DNA from 4 places in the Comamonas fluminis genome. Region 3 is predicted to be linked to each of the others. Evidence: predicted binding sites of a transcription regulator. Region 3 holds the regulator's gene; each other region holds the start of a gene.

Region 1 (4,646 bases), 920 kb from region 3:
ATGCCAACGATTCGGGGCTCAGACGTCGGCAGCAAGAAGCGCTATGCGGGTCTGAGCGTGGATCGCGACGGCAAGGAAGCCATGGTCTATCGTGGGCTGGAGATGGCCCGCAGTGACTGGACGCCGCTGGCGCGGCAGTTTCAGGAAGGCCTGCTTTCACGCGTATTCCAAGGCACCCCCTACCGCGATTTCGTATCAGACTATGCAAGCGCCACGCTGGCAGGCCACAAAGACGACCTGCTCACCTACCGTAAACGCCTGCGGCACCGTCTGGATGCCTATGTGGCCAACGTGCCCCCACAGGTGCGAGCAGCCCGTATCGCCGACGAATACAACGCCAGCATGGGGCGCCCTACCCAATACCAAAGCGGCGGCTGGATTCAATACGTCATGACCAGAAACGGCCCCGAGCCAATGGAAGTGCGCCGCGCAAACATTGACTACGAGCACTATTTGAACAAGCAAATTCAGCCCATTGCCGACTCGATCCTGCAACCCCTGGGCGAGAGCTTTGCGATGCTGACCTCACCCCAACAGGAATTGTTTTAAGCACAGGACAAAAGCACCATGGCTTTCAGCGAATTTGAAGAGAAGCGTCTTGCCAAAATTGTCGGCAACTTCATAGAAAGACGCAGACCACCGGCTCACATCCGAAATGAGTTCGACTTGATGTATTCGATAGCAGGTCAGTCGGTCACCCTGCTGGAAAAGCGACGCTTGATGGATGGCGAAATAATTGAGCGTCCATTTGCCAAAGCAACCTGGGTCAAGTCACAGGAAGTCTGGAAGCTATACTGGCAGCGAGCGGACCTGAAGTGGCATAGCTACCAGCCCGTGGCCACCGTTTCCACCATCGAGGCGTTCTGCAAGACGGTGGACGAAGACCCCTTCGGTTGTTTTTGGGGCTAGTCCCACACCACCTTGAGCAGGTCCAACAATTGGGGGCTTCGGCTCACCGCAAAAGCGCGGGTTTGCAAGCCTGTTTCCTTGCCTGTTGCCCCAAAAGTTACCCCAGTCATACCTCACGGCGTCAGCAACTCACGCACCATGGTGACATGGATGCGGCGGCATTCATTCAGATCCAGATGCCAGTTCTGGCCCAGCAGCACGTTGGACAGCATCACATGCTGGTTGGGCATCAAAATAAACCACGGGTACTCCATCACCACGCTTTGGCGCAGAGTGCCCTCCTTCATGCCTCGGCGCACCACATGCTCCAAGCTTTGGGCAAAGGGCTCCACGGTACGGGAATGCCATTGCTGCACTTGCTCGCGCATATTGCGGGCATCGGCTAGCAGTAACTGAAACGCCATCATGACCTCGGGGCTGGCCATATGGTCGTAGCCCGGCTTGATGATGCGCTCGATCAGCAAATCCACCGTCACCGGCTCGTCGTCCGAGACCACAACCGGCTCGGCCATGGGTGCCAGCACGCGCTCCAGCAAGGCCAGAAAGATGGATTCCTTGCTTTTGAAGTGCGCATAGATACCGCCTTTGGACATGCCGGCCCGCTGCGCGATGTCGTCAATCCGCGCGCTCACAAAGCCTTTTTCTGTAAACACCAGCAGGGCCGCGTCCAGGATTTGAGGCACGCGCAAGTCCGCCGGCAGGCGTTGGCGGCGGGCTCGCTTGGGTTCGCCTTCATCAGCGACAGGGCCCAACGCAAAAGGAGATGGAGACACAGGGTGCGTCGTGGGAGTCATGTTCTTGCTTTTGATCTCTGATCCTGAGATTATCGCCCACACCGTTAAAAACCGACCGGTCGTTTTTTAACGGTTACTTTTTGATTTAAATCAAACCATAAAACCGGGCAACTTTTTACAGTCTCGCTTGGGTGAGAGCCCTCATCCCAACACGCCTCTGCTTCGCCTGCACCGCCATGCCCAACCGTCCAAGCTTGCCCAGCCCTGCATCCCCCACGCCCTCCGAACAGCTAGACACCTATGCGCATGCACTGCTGGCTCGCAAGTCTGGCTCGCTGTCGCCCATCTCCTCGCTGCTGGCCTTGCAGGACTGGGCTGCGCATCTTGCAGCCTCGCCCGGCAAGCAAATGGACCTAGCCCATCTGGCGACCAGCCAGACGCAAGCATTAGCGGCTTATGTGCAAGAGCGCCTGCTCGCCGCGCCCGACAAAGCACAGGCGCTGGTAGCACCGCCGGTGCAAGACCGCCGCTTTGCCGACGACGGCTGGCGCCAGTGGCCCTTCTGGCTGTGGCAGCAGTCGTTTTTGCTGCAGCAGCAATGGTGGGATGCGGCCACGCACGGCGTGCGCGGTGTGGAGCCGCACCATGAGAAGCTGGTCAGCTTCTGGGCCCGCCAATGGCTGGACATGGGCTCGCCCGGCAACCAGTTCCTCACCAACCCCGTGGTGCTGAGCAAGACCGCTGAGGAAATGGGTGCCAACCTGGTGCGCGGCGCACAGCACCTGGCGGAAGACCTGCGCCAGACCATCAGCGGCAGCGCTGCCGAGACGCCCTTTGTGGTGGGCCGCGACGTGGCCATCACCCCCGGCAAGGTGGTGCTGCACAACCGCGTGATGGAGCTGATCCAGTACCAGCCCACCACCGCCACCGTGCATGCCGAACCCGTGCTGCTGGTGCCCGCGTGGATCATGAAGTACTACATCCTCGATCTGTCGCAGCACAACTCACTGGTCAAGTACCTGGTGGACCAGGGCCACACTGTGTTCTGCATCTCCTGGAAGAACCCGGGCGCAGAAGAGCGCGATCTGGGCATGGACGACTATCTGCGCGACGGCTTCCATGCGGCGCTCGATGCTGTCAACGCCATTGTTCCCCGGCGCAAGGTGCACGCCACGGGCTACTGCCTGGGCGGCACCCTGCTGGCGATTGCCGCTGCGGCCATGGCGCGCGACGGCGACGAACGCCTGGCCAGCCTGAGCTTTTTTGCAGCCCAGACAGATTTCAGCGAACCCGGTGAGCTGGGCCTTTTCATCGACGAAAGCCAGGTCAGCCTGCTGGAAGCCCAGATGGAAGAGACCGGCTACCTCAAGGCCAGCCAGATGGCTGGGGCCTTCCAGATGCTGCGCAGCTACGACCTGCTGTGGTCGCGCCTAGTGCACGACTACCTGCTGGGCGAGCGCAGCGGCGTCAACGACCTGATGGCCTGGAATGCAGACGCCACACGCATGCCCGCCAAAATGCATTCGCAATACCTGCGCCGCCTGTTCCTCAACGACGACTTGAGCGAAGGCCGCTACCCGGTAGACGGCCGCCCTGTATCGCTAGGCAGCCTGACCCTGCCCACCTTCATGGTGGGCACCACCACCGACCATGTGGCGCCCTGGCGCTCGGTACACAAGCTGCACTATCTGTCGCCTGCCGAAATCACCTTCGCGCTCACCACTGGCGGGCACAACGCCGGCATCGTCAACCCGCCCAAGCCGGATTCCAAACGCCGCTACCAGTTGCTCACCCGCGCTGCCGGTGGCAGCTATCTGGCGCCTACGGATTGGGAAGCCAGCGCGCCTTCTTTTGCGGGCTCCTGGTGGCCTGCCTGGCAGCAATGGCTGGCTGCGCATTCCGGTTCTGGCTCGGCGGCCCGCGTCAAGCCGCCCCGCATGGGCAGTGCAGCCTACCCCGCACAAGCCGATGCCCCTGGCCACTATGTTCTGGAGAAATAAGCGTGAACGGTTTTTTATCTGGCAAAAAAGGCCTGATCGTCGGCATTGCCAATGAGCAAAGCATTGCCTGGGGCTGCGCCCGCGCCTTGCGCGATGCGGGTGCCGATCTGGCAGTCACCTGGTTCAACGACAAAGCCCGCCCTTATGTAGAGCCACTGGCCCACCAGTTGCAGGCCGATATTGCCATGCCGCTGGATGTGGAGCAGCCCGGCGAGATGGAGGCGCTGTTTGCAGCCATTACCCAGCGCTGGGGACGGCTTGATTTCGTGCTGCACTCGATTGCTTTCGCCCCCAAGAGCGACCTGCATGGCCGCGTAGCCGACAGCTCGCGCGAAGGCTTTGCGCGCGCCATGGACATCTCATGCCACTCCTTCACCCGCATGGCCCATCTGGCTGAGCCCTTGATGACCGAAGGCGGCAGCCTGATGACCATGAGCTATGTGGGTGCCGAAGAGGTCGTGCCCAACTACGGCGTCATGGGCCCCGTCAAGGCCGCGCTGGAATCCACCACGCGCTACCTGGCTGCCGAGCTGGGCCCCAAGGGCATACGCGTCAACGCCATCTCGCCCGGCCCGCTGGCCACGCGCGCGGCATCGGGCATTCCCAACTTTGATGCACTGATGGATGACGCCGCCCGCCGCGCGCCTTTGCGCCGGTTGGTAGAGCTGCACGAGGTGGGCGCGCTGTGCAGCTTTCTGGCCAGCGACCACGCCAAGGCCATCACCGGCAACACCCTCTATATCGACTCGGGCTACCACATTCTCCGCTGAACGCATGCTGATTCCACGACTTCTCCCCTGGGCCGTCGCCCTGCTGCTGGCCGGTTGTGCCAGCAGCACCATTCCGCTGCAGCAGCCGCAGCAAGCGCTGCCCACCCAATGGCCTGGCGATACGCAAACCCGGGGCAATGCCGACGCCGCCCTGCCACCCTGGCAAGCCATGGTGGTGGACCCTGCGCTCACCCAGTTGCTGCAGCAAGCGGCCAGCTACAACCACGACCTGC
Region 2 (4,646 bases), 490 kb from region 3:
CCGAAGCGGGCTCTACCTCGCTGGCCGAAAACTACGTGGGCCTGCCTCTGGTCTGAGCCAGAAATCTCTGATTGCTCTCGTCACTGTCGTGATGAACCGCTGGCGCCAGACCTGTCGCCAGTGTTTAACTGCCTGCATCTCCCCAGCGATGCAGGCAGTTTTTTTGTATCCATGCAATTTGGTTGATGCAGCCTTGCGCAAATTTCGTGGCCGCAGCGGCGCTGCATCTGCCTGCGCAGGAGTAAGCTCACCCGTCTTATGGCGCATATCTCCTTTCTTCCTCCCTATACAGCGGCTGCGGACGCCGCCCGGTCCTTGCGCGCACAGGGCTTTGCCGTGCTCAGGCCCGATGATTTCGCGCAGTGGATGGGGGTGAATCTCGAAGACCTGCAGGCGTTGAGTGCGGACTGGCAAGGTCTGCCGCCCGATGAATTTCTCAAGGATGGCGGACGCTATCGCCGCCGTCGCCATTCCTGCTTTGTGGCCAGGTCAGACCAACTGGCGCAGGTGCCGCACCGTGCGCACTGGCAGCCTGTGGAATACAACGCCTTGCACGGCGGCATGCAGCGCTTATTCGCGCCCATGCAGGACGCCACGGTGCAAAGCCCTGCTTGGCAGCACATGCTGGAGTCTCTGGCCGAGTTGTCGGACGAGGTGTTTTGCCCCGCAGGCCAGCATGAGCAATGGTTTGTGGAAGCTCATCAGTTCCGTATCGACACGTCCGACGGCATTGGCCGCCCCACACCCGAGGGTGCGCACCGCGATGGTGTGGATCTGGTCGTGGTCGTGGTGGTGCACCGTCAGGATGTCAAAGGCGGCGAGACGCGGGTGTTTGAAGCCACCGGCCCCAGCGGCCAGCGTTTTACGCTGACCGAGCCTTGGTCGGTGCTGCTGCTCGATGATGCGCGCATGATCCATGAAACCACGCCGATTCAGCCGCTGGGCGATGCGGGCGTGCGCGACACGCTGGTGCTGACTTACAGGCGCGGAAGTTTCCAGGGTGCGGACGAGCAGCCAGCCTGAATAAAAAAGTTTGATGTGTAGTTAACAAAGTGTCATGTTTTTATGCGGCATGATGCGCGTCCTTGATGTTGTCAAGCCTCGGGCTGTCAGATGGCATCGCCACACATTCAAACTCAACTGGCCTGCGCGGCGTACTTGTGTACCGCTGCTTTCTGCATGAAACGTATTCCCGCCTTTTTGCTGACCTCTCTTGCGGCACTGGCTGCCATTGCCGCCTGCACCCCTGCTGAAGACCATTCGGTGCAGACTTCCTTCAAGGAGCCCACGATCTACTTTCGCAACGGGCTGGAGATCACGGTAGGCGGTGCGGTGGTGCCGATTCACGGTGTGCAGGATTGTCCTTATGGTTTGGCCGCACCCGCAGGTGCTGTCTCGGTCATTGATAGCGCCAAGTGTATTCGTCTGGCCGACGATACCCAGCAGATTCAGGTGCTGCTGGATCTGCCCTCAGGCCAGGTGCAGGAAGAGTGGACGGTGCGCCGTGATGGCCCCAGCCAGCCCAACGAGCCTGCGTTCAAGCATGTCTCTTTGCTACGCCCCGATGGCTCGCGCATCACCATCTCCGACAAGTCGGACAAGCTGCTGGACAAATGCTATGCCTATGAGGCAGCGCATGTCTGCCTGTGAAAGAGCGGGTTGCTGATTGAGCTTCGGGGTTGATGCAGGTCAACACGCTGGGGCATGATGGGAGCAGACTTGATTCATTGAAACGGCGAGCGGTACAGGCACCGCTGCCATCTCGTCAAGAAGGAGAAGCTCATGTCCATGTTCAATCACATTCTGGTTCCGGTCGATGGCTCCAAGCCCTCGCTGCTGGCTGCACGTAAGGCCGCTGAACTCTCCAAGGTCTTTGGCAGCGCCGTCACGGCGGTCTATGTCGTCGATCCCTATCCCTTCACCGGCGTGGGAGCAGACTTTGCCTACGGCCAGTCCCAGTATCTGAGCGCAGCCACTGCGGAGGCCAATACCGCTCTGGACGCCGTCAAGGCCATCATGGAAAACGAAGGCGTTAAATTGAACACCCTCGTGGGTGAAGGCCATGCCGTGCACGAAGGCATCGTCAACACCATGGACAGCGTGGGAGCCGACCTCATCGTCATGGGCTCCCAAGGCCGCCGTGGTCTGGAAAAGCTGATGCTGGGCAGCGTCACCCAGCGCGTGCTCGGCGCCGTCAAAATTCCGGTGCTGGTTGTGCGCGAATGAAATAACCCCCACGCTTGCCCACTGCGTGTGGCCGCTGCCCCCCAAGGGGGCCGCTTATTGCCTTGGGGCGGCCCGGCGGCAATAAACCGCACTCCAGAAACGCAAAAGACCTCCGCATGGAGGTCTTTTGCATGGTGGACGCAATACTTGAACAGGCATGCTCCATATAAGAGGCAGCAAGCAAGAGCCGCCTCGCGGCGAGGCTGCCGTCCCCCCTTGGGGGAAGCGGCAAAGTCGCTCAGGGGGTTACTGGATACTAGCGCCGGAGGCCTCAACAATCGCCTTGTTCGCCTTGAAATCCGCCTGGAAGAACTTGGAGAAGGCTTCCACGCTCATGGCCTGCGGCTCGGCGCCCTGGGTCAGGATGGCTTCCTTGACTTCAGGCATGGCCAGCAGCTTGTTCACTTCGGCATTGACCTTGTTCACGATGGGCGTTGGCGTGTTCTTGGGCATGAAAATGCCATACCAGGTGCTCACGTTAAAGCCCTTGAGGCCCGATTCCGCCAGCGTAGGCGTATCAGGCAGCGAGGAAGAGCGCGCGGCCGAGGTCACCGCAATGGCGCGCAGCTTGCCCGACTTGATCTGGCCGATGGCGGACGGAACGGAAGACACCAGCAGGTCCACATTGCCAGCCAGCGCATCCATCATTGCGGGGTTGGAGCCCTTGTAGGGCACGTGGGTCAGCTGAATGCCAGAGGCTTTTTCCAGCATCACACCGGCCAGGTGAATGCTGGTGCCGTTGCCGGGGGAGCCATAGGTGATCTTGGCAGGGTTCTTCTTGGCGGCAGCAATCACATCAGCCAGCGTCTTGTAGGGCGAGTTGGCAGCCGTGGCAATCACGATAGGGGTGTAGGCCACGTGGGCCACAGGCGTCAGGTCCTTGGTGGGGTTCCAGGGCAGGCTCTTGTACAGATAAGGGCCCAGAACCACATTGTCCTTCTGGCCCATGACCATGTCATAGCCTGTGGGGGCAGCCTTGACGGCTTCGGTAATGCCAATGGTGCCGCCTGCGCCAGCGCGGTTGTCGGGCACCACAGTCCAGTGGCTGACTTCGGTGAGCTTGTTGGCGATCACGCGCGAGAGGATGTCGGTGCCGCCACCAGGAGGGAAGGGCACGATCATGCGCACAGGCTTGTTCGGGTAGTCCTTGGCGGGGTCTTGGGCGGCGGCGGAAAAGCTCAGGCCGGCGGCAGCCACGATGGTGGTGCAAGTGATCAGTTGGCGGAACATGAAAAAGAAACTCCAGAGACGATAAAGGTGTGCACCAGCATCAGCACCCTGCTTTTGGCAGGGCACGAGGAATGGCGCGAACGGCTGTCAGGTCGGAGTGTCTCAACGCGAAGTACGCGGATGCAGGAACGCTCCTGGCCCTGGGGCCAAGTCACGGAAGGTGGGCTTTTCGATGATCGGGGAGGGTAGTTCCGCCATCAATGGGTATTTGTCTTTACCGAAGAGACCCACGCCATGCGGTACAGGCATGGCGGGTTGGCAGTCGCGCGCGCTGCTTTGCAGGGTTGCTGCAAAAGCTAGCACGGTGGCAGGACTCCGATCGGGTGTCGCTGCCGATGTGGCCCACGGCGCGGATTGCGGTTTTGCCGTACAGCGCAAGTGCTGACTTCAAAACAAGGAAAACATTCTGCCACGCAGATCTGTACTGCGCAGGCAGCTATGCTTTTAATAGATATTCATCAGTCAGGGATTGCGCACATCGGCAACCACTTGCGCGCCAAAGTCCGCACGTTCCAGCCAGGCCAGCACGCGCTCTGCCGCATCCTGGGCGGAAGTGAGCTGGCCTGCGGAATGCAGCTGCACAAAGCGGCTTGCATCGGGAAAGTCATCGCTGCTGGCGCTGCGCAACTGCACCTGCATATCGGTGTCGATTACGCCCGGGGCCAGCGATACGATTTTTGCGCCATGGGGCTTGGCCGCTTCTTCCAGCGCCACGCAGCTGCTGAACTGGTCCATGCCCGCCTTGGCCGTACAGTAGCTGGCCTGTGAAGCCATGGCACGGCGGCCCAGGCCCGAGGAGATGTTGAGCACCTTGCGTGGCACTTCCCAGTCTTCGGTGGCGCCCAGAAACGCGCCAGTCAGCGCCATGGGCGCTTCCAGCCCCACGCGCAGCGCGTTGATCATGTCGGCAGCGGGCAATTGCGACAGCGGTGCAATCTGAGGAATCACGCCCGCGTTGTTGATGAGGGTGATGCTGGCCCAGTCGCTGCTTTTAAGGGTGGTCAGCCAGGTGCGCAGGCGCTGTGCAGCCGTGGCGCTCTGGGCCAGATCCTGCTCCCATTGCAATAGCTGCTCGCTCTTGCTGGTAAAGGGCTTGAGGTCAGAACTGGTCTTGCGTGCAATGCTCAGAAGATGATGGCCTTTTTGCAGCAGTTGCTGCCCCATGGCCAAGCCCATGCCGCGAGAGCCGC
Region 3 (4,646 bases):
ACGGCAACGCAGGCTATATGCGCGAGCAGGTCTGCAAATACATGTGCCCCTATGCGCGCTTTCAGAGCGCCATGTTCGACAAGGACACCATGATCGTCAGCTACGACGCTGTGCGTGGTGAAGGTCGCGGTCCCCGCAGGAAGGGCGTGGATTACAAGGCCGAAGGTCTGGGCGACTGCATCGACTGCAAGCTGTGCGTGCAGGTCTGCCCTGTGGGCATCGACATCCGCAAGGGCCTGCAGTACGAATGTATTGGCTGTGGCCTGTGCATCGACGCCTGCAACTCCGTGATGGACAAGATGGAGTACCCGCGTGGCCTGATTCGCCTGACCACGCAGAACGCCGTGGCCAAGGCCTGGAAGCATGCGCAGATGATTCGCCGTATCTTCCGCCCCCGCGTGCTGATCTACTCCACAGTCTTGATCGCCTTGAGCGCGGCCATGATTGCCAGCCTGGTTCTGCGCGAGCCCGTCAAGGTGGACGTGATTCGCGACCGCGCAGCGCTCTCGCGCATCGTGGCAGGCGGCAAGCTGGAGAACGTCTATCGTCTGCAGATCATGAATGCGACAGAGTCCGAGCAACGTTATCGCATCACTGCGGTGGGCCTGCAGAGTCTGGAAGTGGCGTCCGAGCAGGAAGTCACCGTGGGCCCGGCAGAGACACGCGGCATTGCCGTGCGTCTGCAGATTCCTTATGGCTCGGCCGATGCGGGCTCGCACACCATCCACTTCAATCTGGATGCGGTGCAGGCCGGTGGTGGTCGCGTCTCCGAAAAAGCCGTCTTCCTCGTGCCGCGCTGAGCGGCAAGGTTATCGACTATCCGCAACAATAACTCTGCCTGCGGAGCCTCCCGGGCAGAGTTCATCGATTGAAAGAGGTCTGCCATGTTGGCAACATCAGCCCGCGCAGCAAGCGCAATCAAACCCAAGCACCCCGAGGACGGCAGGCCCTGGTGGAAGTACGCCCATGTCTGGCTGGTTTTTGCCGGCCCGGCGATTGTGGTCGTTGCCGGTTTTGTCACGGCCTATATCGCCATGAGCAAGCCCGATCCCGTGATTGACCCTGACTACTACCGTCACGGCATCGAGATCAACCAGCGCCTGAGCGAATCGCAAAAAAGCCTGGCGCCCGCTGTGACCGGTCGCAACCATGCGGCAACGCCCGCGCAGGATCACCCCACCGATCGCTGATGAATGGCTTGTCAGGCCCTCCTTCTGGCGGCCTGAAGCTTGACCAAGGCCGCTGAGCGGCCTTTTTTCATGCCCTGATTTTCAAAAAGAGGAGCTGTGGGCGGTTGATCCGCAAGGGCTTTCAAGACAATCTGGCTTGAAGTGGAGGATGGGAAGGCGCCAGTAGCTATCAAATCAAGAGTTCCTGCGGGTTTATCTGCTCGGGGCTTGCCCGCACTGGGGCTGTTCAGTGGCTGAAATTGCTGTGCAAAATGTGTTCATCCCCCGACAGCCCATGGAGATTCGTGATGGACACTCAGCGCTGGATGTGGACTGCCTGGCCTGCTTTTCTGGCCGCTGCAGTCATGGAAATGGTGGTTTTTGCCTTTGTGGACCCGCTGGATGTGCACTGGCTGGGTGCGCCGCTGGAATGGTCACGCAGCGCCATCTACACGGCGGCCTTCTTTGCCTTCTGGCTGGTCATGCTGCTGTGCAGCGTGATGACGCGCATGCTGGCGCGCTCGGCTCAGGATTTGAACGACGGCATTGTCTCGCAGCCGTTGCCCGAATGAGCTGGCTGCGGCAAGTGCGCCGCGCTCAAACAACAAAGCCCGCGTGATGCGGGCTTTTGTCATGGGCTCAGTCAGCGCTTGTCGATCAGTTCTGGCACTGCTGGCTGTTGACGATGCGCTTGAGCGCTTCGGTATCCAGAATGCGCAGATGGCGCTGCTTGACTTCCACAATGCCTTCCTCGGCAAACTTGGAGAAGGTGCGGCTGACGGTCTCCAGCTTCAGGCCCAGATAGCTGCCAATTTCCTCGCGGGTCATGCGCAGCACCAGCTCGGACTTGGAGAAGCCGCGTGCGGCCAGGCGCTGCACCAGGTTCAGCACAAAGGCGGCCAGGCGCTCTTCAGCGCGCATGCTGCCCAGTAGCAGCATGACGCCGTGCTCACGCACGATCTCGCGGCTCATCACCTTGTGCACATGGTTTTGCAGGGCGGTGACTTCACGCGACAGCTGCTCCAGCTTGTCAAAAGGCATCACGCAGACTTCTGCGTCTTCCAGCGCCACAGCGTCGCAGGTGTGGTGATCGTTGACGATGCCATCCAGACCAATGATTTCACCGGCCATCTGAAAGCCCGTGACCTGGTCACGACCATCTTCGGTGGCCACACAGGTCTTGAAGAAGCCCGTGCGGATGGCGTACAGCGAAGTGAACTCCTCGCCATTGCGAAACAGCAGACCGCCGCGCTTGATCTTGCGGCGCGTGGCCACGATTTCGTCGATGCGCTCCATTTGGTCGTCGTCCAGGCCCATGGGCATGCACAGTTCACGCAGATTGCAGTTGGAGCAGGATGCTTTGATGGTCTGAAGATTCATGGCTTTAAAGCAGCGGCACAGACAGACATGGGTATGAAGTCGCGCCGGTCATTGACCTCTAGGGTTGGTAATGAGATGGATCAAATTGTCGCAGCACTTGCCTTGTTATCCCTTGATGTGAATCAAGGACAGGAATTTTGCCTTGGGGCACATTGAAGAGACTGATTCCAATAACACGCGCTCACTGCAACAACAATAGGTGTCGGGCTTCGCTGCAAAACAGCCAGGCTCAGGCGCTGGCTGCAATGTGAGTACACCCTGACAGACAAGTTATGACCGCAGTTACGCCCGAGTTGCTAAGCCGTTTTGATATCGCGGGGCCTCGCTACACGTCGTTCCCTACAGCCGACCGTTTTGTTGAGGCTTTCGGTCCTGAGGACTATACCTTGGCGCTGCAGCAGCGCAAGGCACATTCTGGTGCCCGGGCCTTGCCTCTGTCGCTTTATGTGCATGTGCCGTTCTGCGAGTCGCTGTGCTACTACTGCGCCTGCAACAAAATCGTCACCAAGCACCACGAAAAAGCGGTGCAATACCTTGATTATCTGCGCCGCGAAGTTGCCATGCATACCGAGCATTGTGGCAAGGGCCAACTGGTCAGCCAGTTGCACCTGGGGGGCGGCACGCCAACCTTCTTCAGCGATGAAGAGCTGGGCCAGCTCATGGAGCTGCTGCGCGAGCATTTCAAGCTCGACCCCGCAGGCGAATACTCCATCGAGGTTGATCCTCGCACCGTGAGCAACGAGCGCCTGCTGGCACTCAAGGAGCTGGGTTTCAACCGCCTGAGCTTTGGTGTGCAGGACTTTGACCCTGATGTGCAAAAAGCCGTGCACCGTGAGCAGCCTGCAGACCAGGTATTTGCCTTGGTGGAAAAAGCGCGCGAGCTGGGCTTTGTCTCCATCAACGTGGACCTGATCTACGGCTTGCCCAAGCAGACTCCGCAGTCTTTTGCACGCACGCTGGAGCAGGTCAACAGCCTGCGCCCTGATCGCATTGCGCTGTATGCCTATGCGCATCTGCCAGAACGCTTCAAGCCGCAGCGCCGCATTGAGTCTGCCGATCTGCCCATGGGGCAGGACAAGCTCAATATGCTCTCGGGCGCGATTGATGCCTTCATGGAAGGCGGCTATGTCTATGTGGGCATGGACCACTTCGCGCTGCCCAGCGATTCGCTGGCCGTTGCCAAGCGCCAGGGGCGTTTGCATCGCAACTTTCAGGGCTACAGCACTCAGCCAGACTGTGACCTGATCGCGCTGGGGGTATCGGCCATCGGCAAGGTGGGCGCGACCTACAGCCAGAACGTCAAGACGCTGGAAGAGTATTACGACGCCATTGACGGTGGCCTGCTGCCCGTGCAGCGGGGGCTCGCACTGTCGCGCGATGACATGGTGCGCCGCGCCGTCATCATGGCTGTGATGTGCCAGGGTGCGGTGCTGTATGAGCCCATGGAGCAGGCCTGGCTGATTAACTTCCGCGAGTACTTTGCGCCTGAGATAAAGGCATTGGAAGAAATGCAGTCCAATGGCCTGCTGACGCTGGGTGAAGAGGGCTTTCAGGTTACGGCGCTGGGCTGGTTCTTTGTGCGCGGAGTAGCCATGCTGTTTGACCGCTATTTGCAGGCCGACAAGAACCGTACGCGTTTTTCACGCATCATCTAGCGCATGTTGTTTTCGCTGGTCTGGACTGCTTTGATCATGGGGCTCGTGGGTGGGCCCCATTGTCTTGTAATGTGCGCTGCGCCCTGCAGTGCAGTCACTGGCAGTCACGCTCTGGCGCCGGGCCAGCGGCCTGTGGTGATGCACGGGTTGCGCAAGCGCCAGTGGCTGCGTGCCAGCCTGTTTCACCTGGGGCGAATCGCTGGCTACGCGGCGCTGGGCGCGGTGGCTGCGGTGGCCATGGAAAGCCTGTCCTGGCTCACCAGCCAGACGACGGCGCTGCAAAAGCTCTGGACACTGATGCATGTGGCTGTCATGGCCTGGGGTCTGGCCATGGTGGTTCAAGCCCGTCAGCCCGTGTGGCTGGAGCGCGCAGGTCGTGCAGCCTGGGCCAGGGTTCAGCCTTGGGTTAGTGCGCCCGGCGGCAGTATGGCGGCGGGCTTTG
Region 4 (4,646 bases), 1.8 Mb from region 3:
GCGCTGCCCCGGCAATCCAGCCATTCTTTCACACGCCACGCTGCCATGAAATCTCGCCAGCTTCCTGTGCCCGAGCCGCTTTTTTACCCAGCCGTTGCGATCGATTTTTTTGAAGGTGGTCTGTAATGGATCTCAAGCCCCTCATCACGCTGGTGGCCATCATCAACCCGCTGGCCATCATCCCCTTCTTCATTCATTACACCGAAGGCTTCAGCCCGCAGCAGCGCAAGCAAACCATTCACACCGCCGCCTTTGCGGCGTTCTGCGTGATTGCGGTGTGTGCCTTGCTGGGTCTGCAGATTCTGCAGTTCTTCAATATCTCGCTGCAGAGCTTTCAGGTGGGCGGCGGTCTGCTGCTGCTGATCAGCGCGATGAATATGCTGAATTCGCGCCCCGCAGAAGACCGCCCGCACAGCCCCACACTGGAAGCTGCGGCCGAAAAAGCCGCTGAGGGCAACAGCATTGCCGTGGTTCCGCTGGCCATACCGCTGCTGACGGGGCCAGCCGCCATGTCTACCGTCGTGATTTATGCCGACCAGGCGCGCACCATCTGGCAGCATGTGGCGCTGGTGGGCTATGGCGTGGTGGTGGCCATTGCAGTCGTGGTCTGCTTTTCGCTGGCCGACCCGATTGCCCGTGTGCTGGGCAAGACCGGCATCAACGTGATGACCCGGCTGATGGGCCTGATTCTGGCGGCGCTGGCCATTGAGGTGATGGCGGGCGGGCTGGTCAAGATCTTTCCTATCTTGGCTTCGCCGGCGATATATCCATAGCCCCCCCTGAGGCGCTTCGCGCCTTCCCCCCGAGGGGGACGGCACCTTCGCCGCGAGGCGGCTCTTGCTCGGTGCCACTGGGTTGGGGTGCGCCGGTTTCAGGCGGCTACAGCTTCTTCCTTGTGCTCTGCAGTGCTGCAGGCGCCGCCGCATCCAGTGATGGGTTCGGCAGGCAGGGCTTCGGGCATCAGCACTTCGCCGCTGACAGGGTCAAAGCCTGCGCGGCGCATGTGCAGGGCCAGGGCGGCGTCCATGTTCTGGGCATGGTGGCTGAACCAGGGGCCCAGTTCTGCGGCCATGTGGCGAATGGTGCCCAGATCGCCCTCTGCTCCTTTGGCCGCGCCTTCGCGCATGACGGCCAGCACCACTTTGTGCTGCTGGCTGTGGCAGTTGCCGGTGGCAAAGCCTGTGGTCTGCATCCAGCGGTCTTCCTGGTCAAAGTGGTGCTGGGTATGCGTGATCAGCTCGTCCCAAAGATGGCATAGCTGTGCATCATCAGCCGCCTCTACCTGCGCCAGCAAAGTGACAAATTCTTCATGCACCGAATCCATGGCGGGCAGGTCCAACACCAGAGCAGCAGTCCATTCCAAGCTGGCCATTGCGATTCCTTTGCTTTGCGAGTTGCGGAAGTCGCAGCTTAGAAAGATAGACGCCCGCGCCCATTGACCCACATCAGCAAAGCCGCGCCACAGGACCCGGGCAGATCAATCGCCCGCAAAAAAGCCCTGCATTGCAGGGCCTGGGAGTGCAGCAGCGAGCTTATCGGCCCTGACTCTGCAGCCAGTTGCTGAGATCAATGGTCAGCCTGTCCACACTGACGGCCATGGCACGGGCACCACCGGCTGCATCGCCAGTGGCAGCCGGGGTCTGGGCGCTGAACAGCTTCTGGCCCAGCAGCACATTGCCGCCACGACGGTCCTGGCCGATCAGGCTGGCACGCACGCGCACCACGCCCTGACTGCTGCTGGCACTGTCAAAGACCTGGCTGAATTCCACAATTTCCAGCCTCAGCAGGCCCAGCGCTCGCGAGTCATTGGGGTTGGGGCTGAGGTTGTCTTTCTCCGAAAGCACAGGTCGCTCCAGCGCCAGACGGGTGCGCAAGCGCTGCTCCAGCATCTGGGCAGGCGGCAAGGTCCAGCGCGCATGCTGATAGGCGCGCTGCTCCTGGTTGTCGGCATAGCTCAGGCGGTAGAGCATGGCGGTGGAGTTGTCAGACCCGGCAGGGGTCTGCACCTCTGCCAGCACCAGCGGGGGCGGCGCCACACTGGGGGCGGCTGCCGTTGCCGCGGGCACGGTGGTATCGGTCACGCCCAGGTCGTAGCGAGTGGGCTGAACGGGCGGTGTGGGCAGCGCCGAGCAAGCGGCCAGCACCAGCGCTGCGGCAGACAGACCCGCCGCGCGCAGCAGACTTGTTGAGACGTTCATAGCTTGAGCCATAAGAGTTCCTGTAGAAGACGCTGCCAGTTCAGTGCGCAGGGGTAGGGGCGGTGAAGCCCGGCTCGCCCGGGCCGGGCTGGCCCACGCCTTGCCCGTAGAGCACGGACTGCGGGTTGTCGCCAATGCGGCTGGCCATATTGCTCAGGCTGCGCGAAGCGCGCGAAAAATCGTCTGCTGCGCGGTTGACGCGAGGCAGGGTGCTGCGGCCCAGTGCATCAGCGGCCACGGTCAGCGACTGCGTGCCTGCCGCAATCTGCTGCAGCGGGCCGTCAGGCGCGTTGATGCGGCGCACGGTCTGCTGCAGCTCACCAGCCACACCCGAGGCGGAATTGCCCGCTCTGGTCAGCGACTGCAAAGTTTGATGGGCATCCGCCGTAATCTGCGGCAAGCCAGCAGCGGCCTTGTTCATGGTGCCTGCCAGCTCATTGATGCTGCCTGCGGCAGCAGCAATGTTTTCCAGAGACTCACTGACCCGCTTCTGGTTGTCGTCTCCCAGCATGGCATTGAGGCGGCGAGAGATTTCATCCACACGCTCCAGCAGCACCGGGCCCTGGTCGGCCAGCATGTTCAGCGGCGAAGACTTCATGGGCATGCGCGGCAGGCCGCTGGGGCCGGGTTTGAGCTGCTGCGGCAGCTTGGTGTCATCGTCAAGCTGGATATGGGCCAGGCCCGTCACACCCTGATAGCCCAGCTGGGCATAGGTTGCGGGGGTGACGGGCGTGTTCTCGCCCACGGCAATGCGGATCAGCACATTGCCCGGAATCTGCGGGTCAAAGCTGATGCGCACCACCTTGCCCACAGGCACGCCCTTGTAGCGCACCGTGGCCTGAGGCTGCAGGCCGCTGACCCCGTCCTTGGTGGACATTTCATAGAGCTGGTATTCGCGGTTGTCACGCGTGAGCCAGACGGCCAGCCCTGCCAGCAGGGCTGCGACGACCAGCACAAAAATGCCGGCCGCCATGGCATGGGACTTGTTTTCCATCAGCTTTCCTCTGCGGCCGCGCCGCCTTGCACCGGGGCCATGGCGCGGCGGCCACGTTCTCCCTGGAAGAAATGTTCGATAAACGGGTGCTTGACCTGGGCCACATCGCGTGGTGCACCCGTCACCAGCACGCGCTTTTCAGCCAGCACGGCAACCCGTGTGGACAGCGCAAACAGCGTGTCCAGATCGTGGGTGACCATGATGACGGTCAGGCCCAGCTCGTCATGAATGTCGCGCAGCAGCTCGCAGAACTCGTCCGAGCCCTTGGGGTCCAGCCCCGCCGTAGGCTCGTCCAGCAGCAGCAGGGGCGGGTCCATCATCAGCGAACGCGCCAGCGCCACGCGCTTGATCATGCCGCCCGAAAGATCAGCCGGCATGCGCGTGGCGTGCTCGGGCTTGAGGCCCACCATCTGCAACTTGACCATGGCGGCATCGCGCACCACTGCATCGGGCAGCGTGCCCTGCTCGCGCAGCGCAAAGGCAATGTTGTCCAGCACATTGAAGGCCGAATACAGCGCCCCCTGCTGGAACAGCATGCCCACATGGCTGGCCGCCAGCTCGCCACTGATAACCTCCCTCGAAGGCCGCCCATCAATCGTCACCGTGCCGCGAGAGGGCGACAGCAAACCCAGAATCTGGCGCAGCAGCACCGTCTTGCCCGTGCCCGAGCCGCCCACCAGCGTCAGAATCTCGCCCGGGTAGACATCCAGATTCAAATCCTGGTGCACGGCAAAGCGGTTCTCGCCGGAGCCAAACTCGGTCCACAAATCCTTGGCCTGCACCAGCGGCGCCTTATCCTGCGGCGGCTCATAGCCCCCCACAGCGCCATCAATCAGGCGGTTTTTAAAGGTCTCAGCCATGCGCGCCCCCTCTTAAACCGACACAAGCCAAGAAAGCGACACCGAGGAAGGGCCGCCCCGCACCGAGGGTGTCGTCCCCCTCCCAGGGGGAAGGCGCGAAGCGACTCAGGGGGTATCGCATGCTAAAACCCCACATTACGGAACAGGATGGCAAAAATCGCATCCACGATGATGACCATGGTGATAGACGACACCACTGATGCCGTCGTGCCCTGCCCCAGACTCTGGGTATTGGGCTCCACCTTCAGCCCCCAGTGGCAGCCAATCAGCGCAATCAGCACCCCGAACACCACGGACTTGCCCATGGCCAAGCCCAGATTGCCGATCTTGACCGCGGCAGGCAGCGACTGAAAAAAGTACGAGGGCGTGATGTCCATGGTCAGGTCTGCGGCCACCATGCCCCCGGCCAGCGAGGCCAGAATGGTCCACAGCGCCACCAGCGGCATGGAGACCGCCAGCGCCAGCGCCCGTGGCATGACAAGGCGGTAGCCTTTGGAGATGCCCATGACCTGCATGGCATCCAGCTCCTCGGTCACCCGCATCACACCAATCTGCGCCGTGATGGCCGAGCCGCTGCGCCCCGCCACCAGAATG

What was found. Region 3 encodes FNR, which switches genes on or off when oxygen is low (the NO sensors DNR and NnrR bind a similar motif). Its sites were predicted from a motif close to TTGATNNNNATCAA; they were not measured.
Region 1: JDW18_RS13740 (PHA/PHB synthase family protein) is a predicted target of FNR. The motif match lies at 1,784-1,797, and genes of this name have one in related genera.
Region 2: JDW18_RS11905 (universal stress protein) is a predicted target of FNR. The motif match lies at 1,680-1,693, and genes of this name have one in related genera.
Region 4: JDW18_RS01425 (hemerythrin domain-containing protein) is a predicted target of FNR. The motif match lies at 1,436-1,449, and genes of this name have one in related genera.

What each region holds. Positions count from the first base shown of each region.
Region 1 is NZ_CP066783.1:2,941,775-2,946,420, forward strand. It holds gene JDW18_RS13725 (DNA polymerase II) at 1-549, shown strand, start outside; gene JDW18_RS13730 (DUF3024 domain-containing protein) at 568-909, shown strand; gene JDW18_RS13735 (TetR/AcrR family transcriptional regulator) at 1,023-1,703, opposite strand; gene JDW18_RS13740 (PHA/PHB synthase family protein) at 1,880-3,643, shown strand; gene fabI (enoyl-ACP reductase FabI) at 3,646-4,413, shown strand; gene JDW18_RS13750 (efflux transporter outer membrane subunit) at 4,418-4,646, shown strand, end outside.
Region 2 is NZ_CP066783.1:2,521,286-2,525,931, reverse strand. It holds gene pobA (4-hydroxybenzoate 3-monooxygenase) at 1-56, shown strand, start outside; gene JDW18_RS11915 (2OG-Fe dioxygenase family protein) at 259-1,023, shown strand; gene JDW18_RS11910 (hypothetical protein) at 1,180-1,650, shown strand; gene JDW18_RS11905 (universal stress protein) at 1,789-2,226, shown strand; gene JDW18_RS11900 (Bug family tripartite tricarboxylate transporter substrate binding protein) at 2,473-3,456, opposite strand; gene JDW18_RS11895 (SDR family NAD(P)-dependent oxidoreductase) at 3,919-4,646, opposite strand, start outside.
Region 3 is NZ_CP066783.1:2,026,454-2,031,099, forward strand. It holds gene ccoG (cytochrome c oxidase accessory protein CcoG) at 1-800, shown strand, start outside; gene JDW18_RS09690 (FixH family protein) at 885-1,190, shown strand; gene JDW18_RS09695 (hypothetical protein) at 1,478-1,741, shown strand; gene fnr (fumarate/nitrate reduction transcriptional regulator Fnr) at 1,827-2,549, opposite strand; gene hemN (oxygen-independent coproporphyrinogen III oxidase) at 2,822-4,204, shown strand; gene JDW18_RS09710 (sulfite exporter TauE/SafE family protein) at 4,208-4,646, shown strand, end outside.
Region 4 is NZ_CP066783.1:250,639-255,284, reverse strand. It holds gene JDW18_RS01430 (MarC family protein) at 126-773, shown strand; gene JDW18_RS01425 (hemerythrin domain-containing protein) at 872-1,372, opposite strand; gene JDW18_RS01420 (ABC-type transport auxiliary lipoprotein family protein) at 1,533-2,210, opposite strand; gene JDW18_RS01415 (MlaD family protein) at 2,239-3,192, opposite strand; gene JDW18_RS01410 (ABC transporter ATP-binding protein) at 3,192-4,052, opposite strand; gene JDW18_RS01405 (MlaE family ABC transporter permease) at 4,175-4,646, opposite strand, start outside.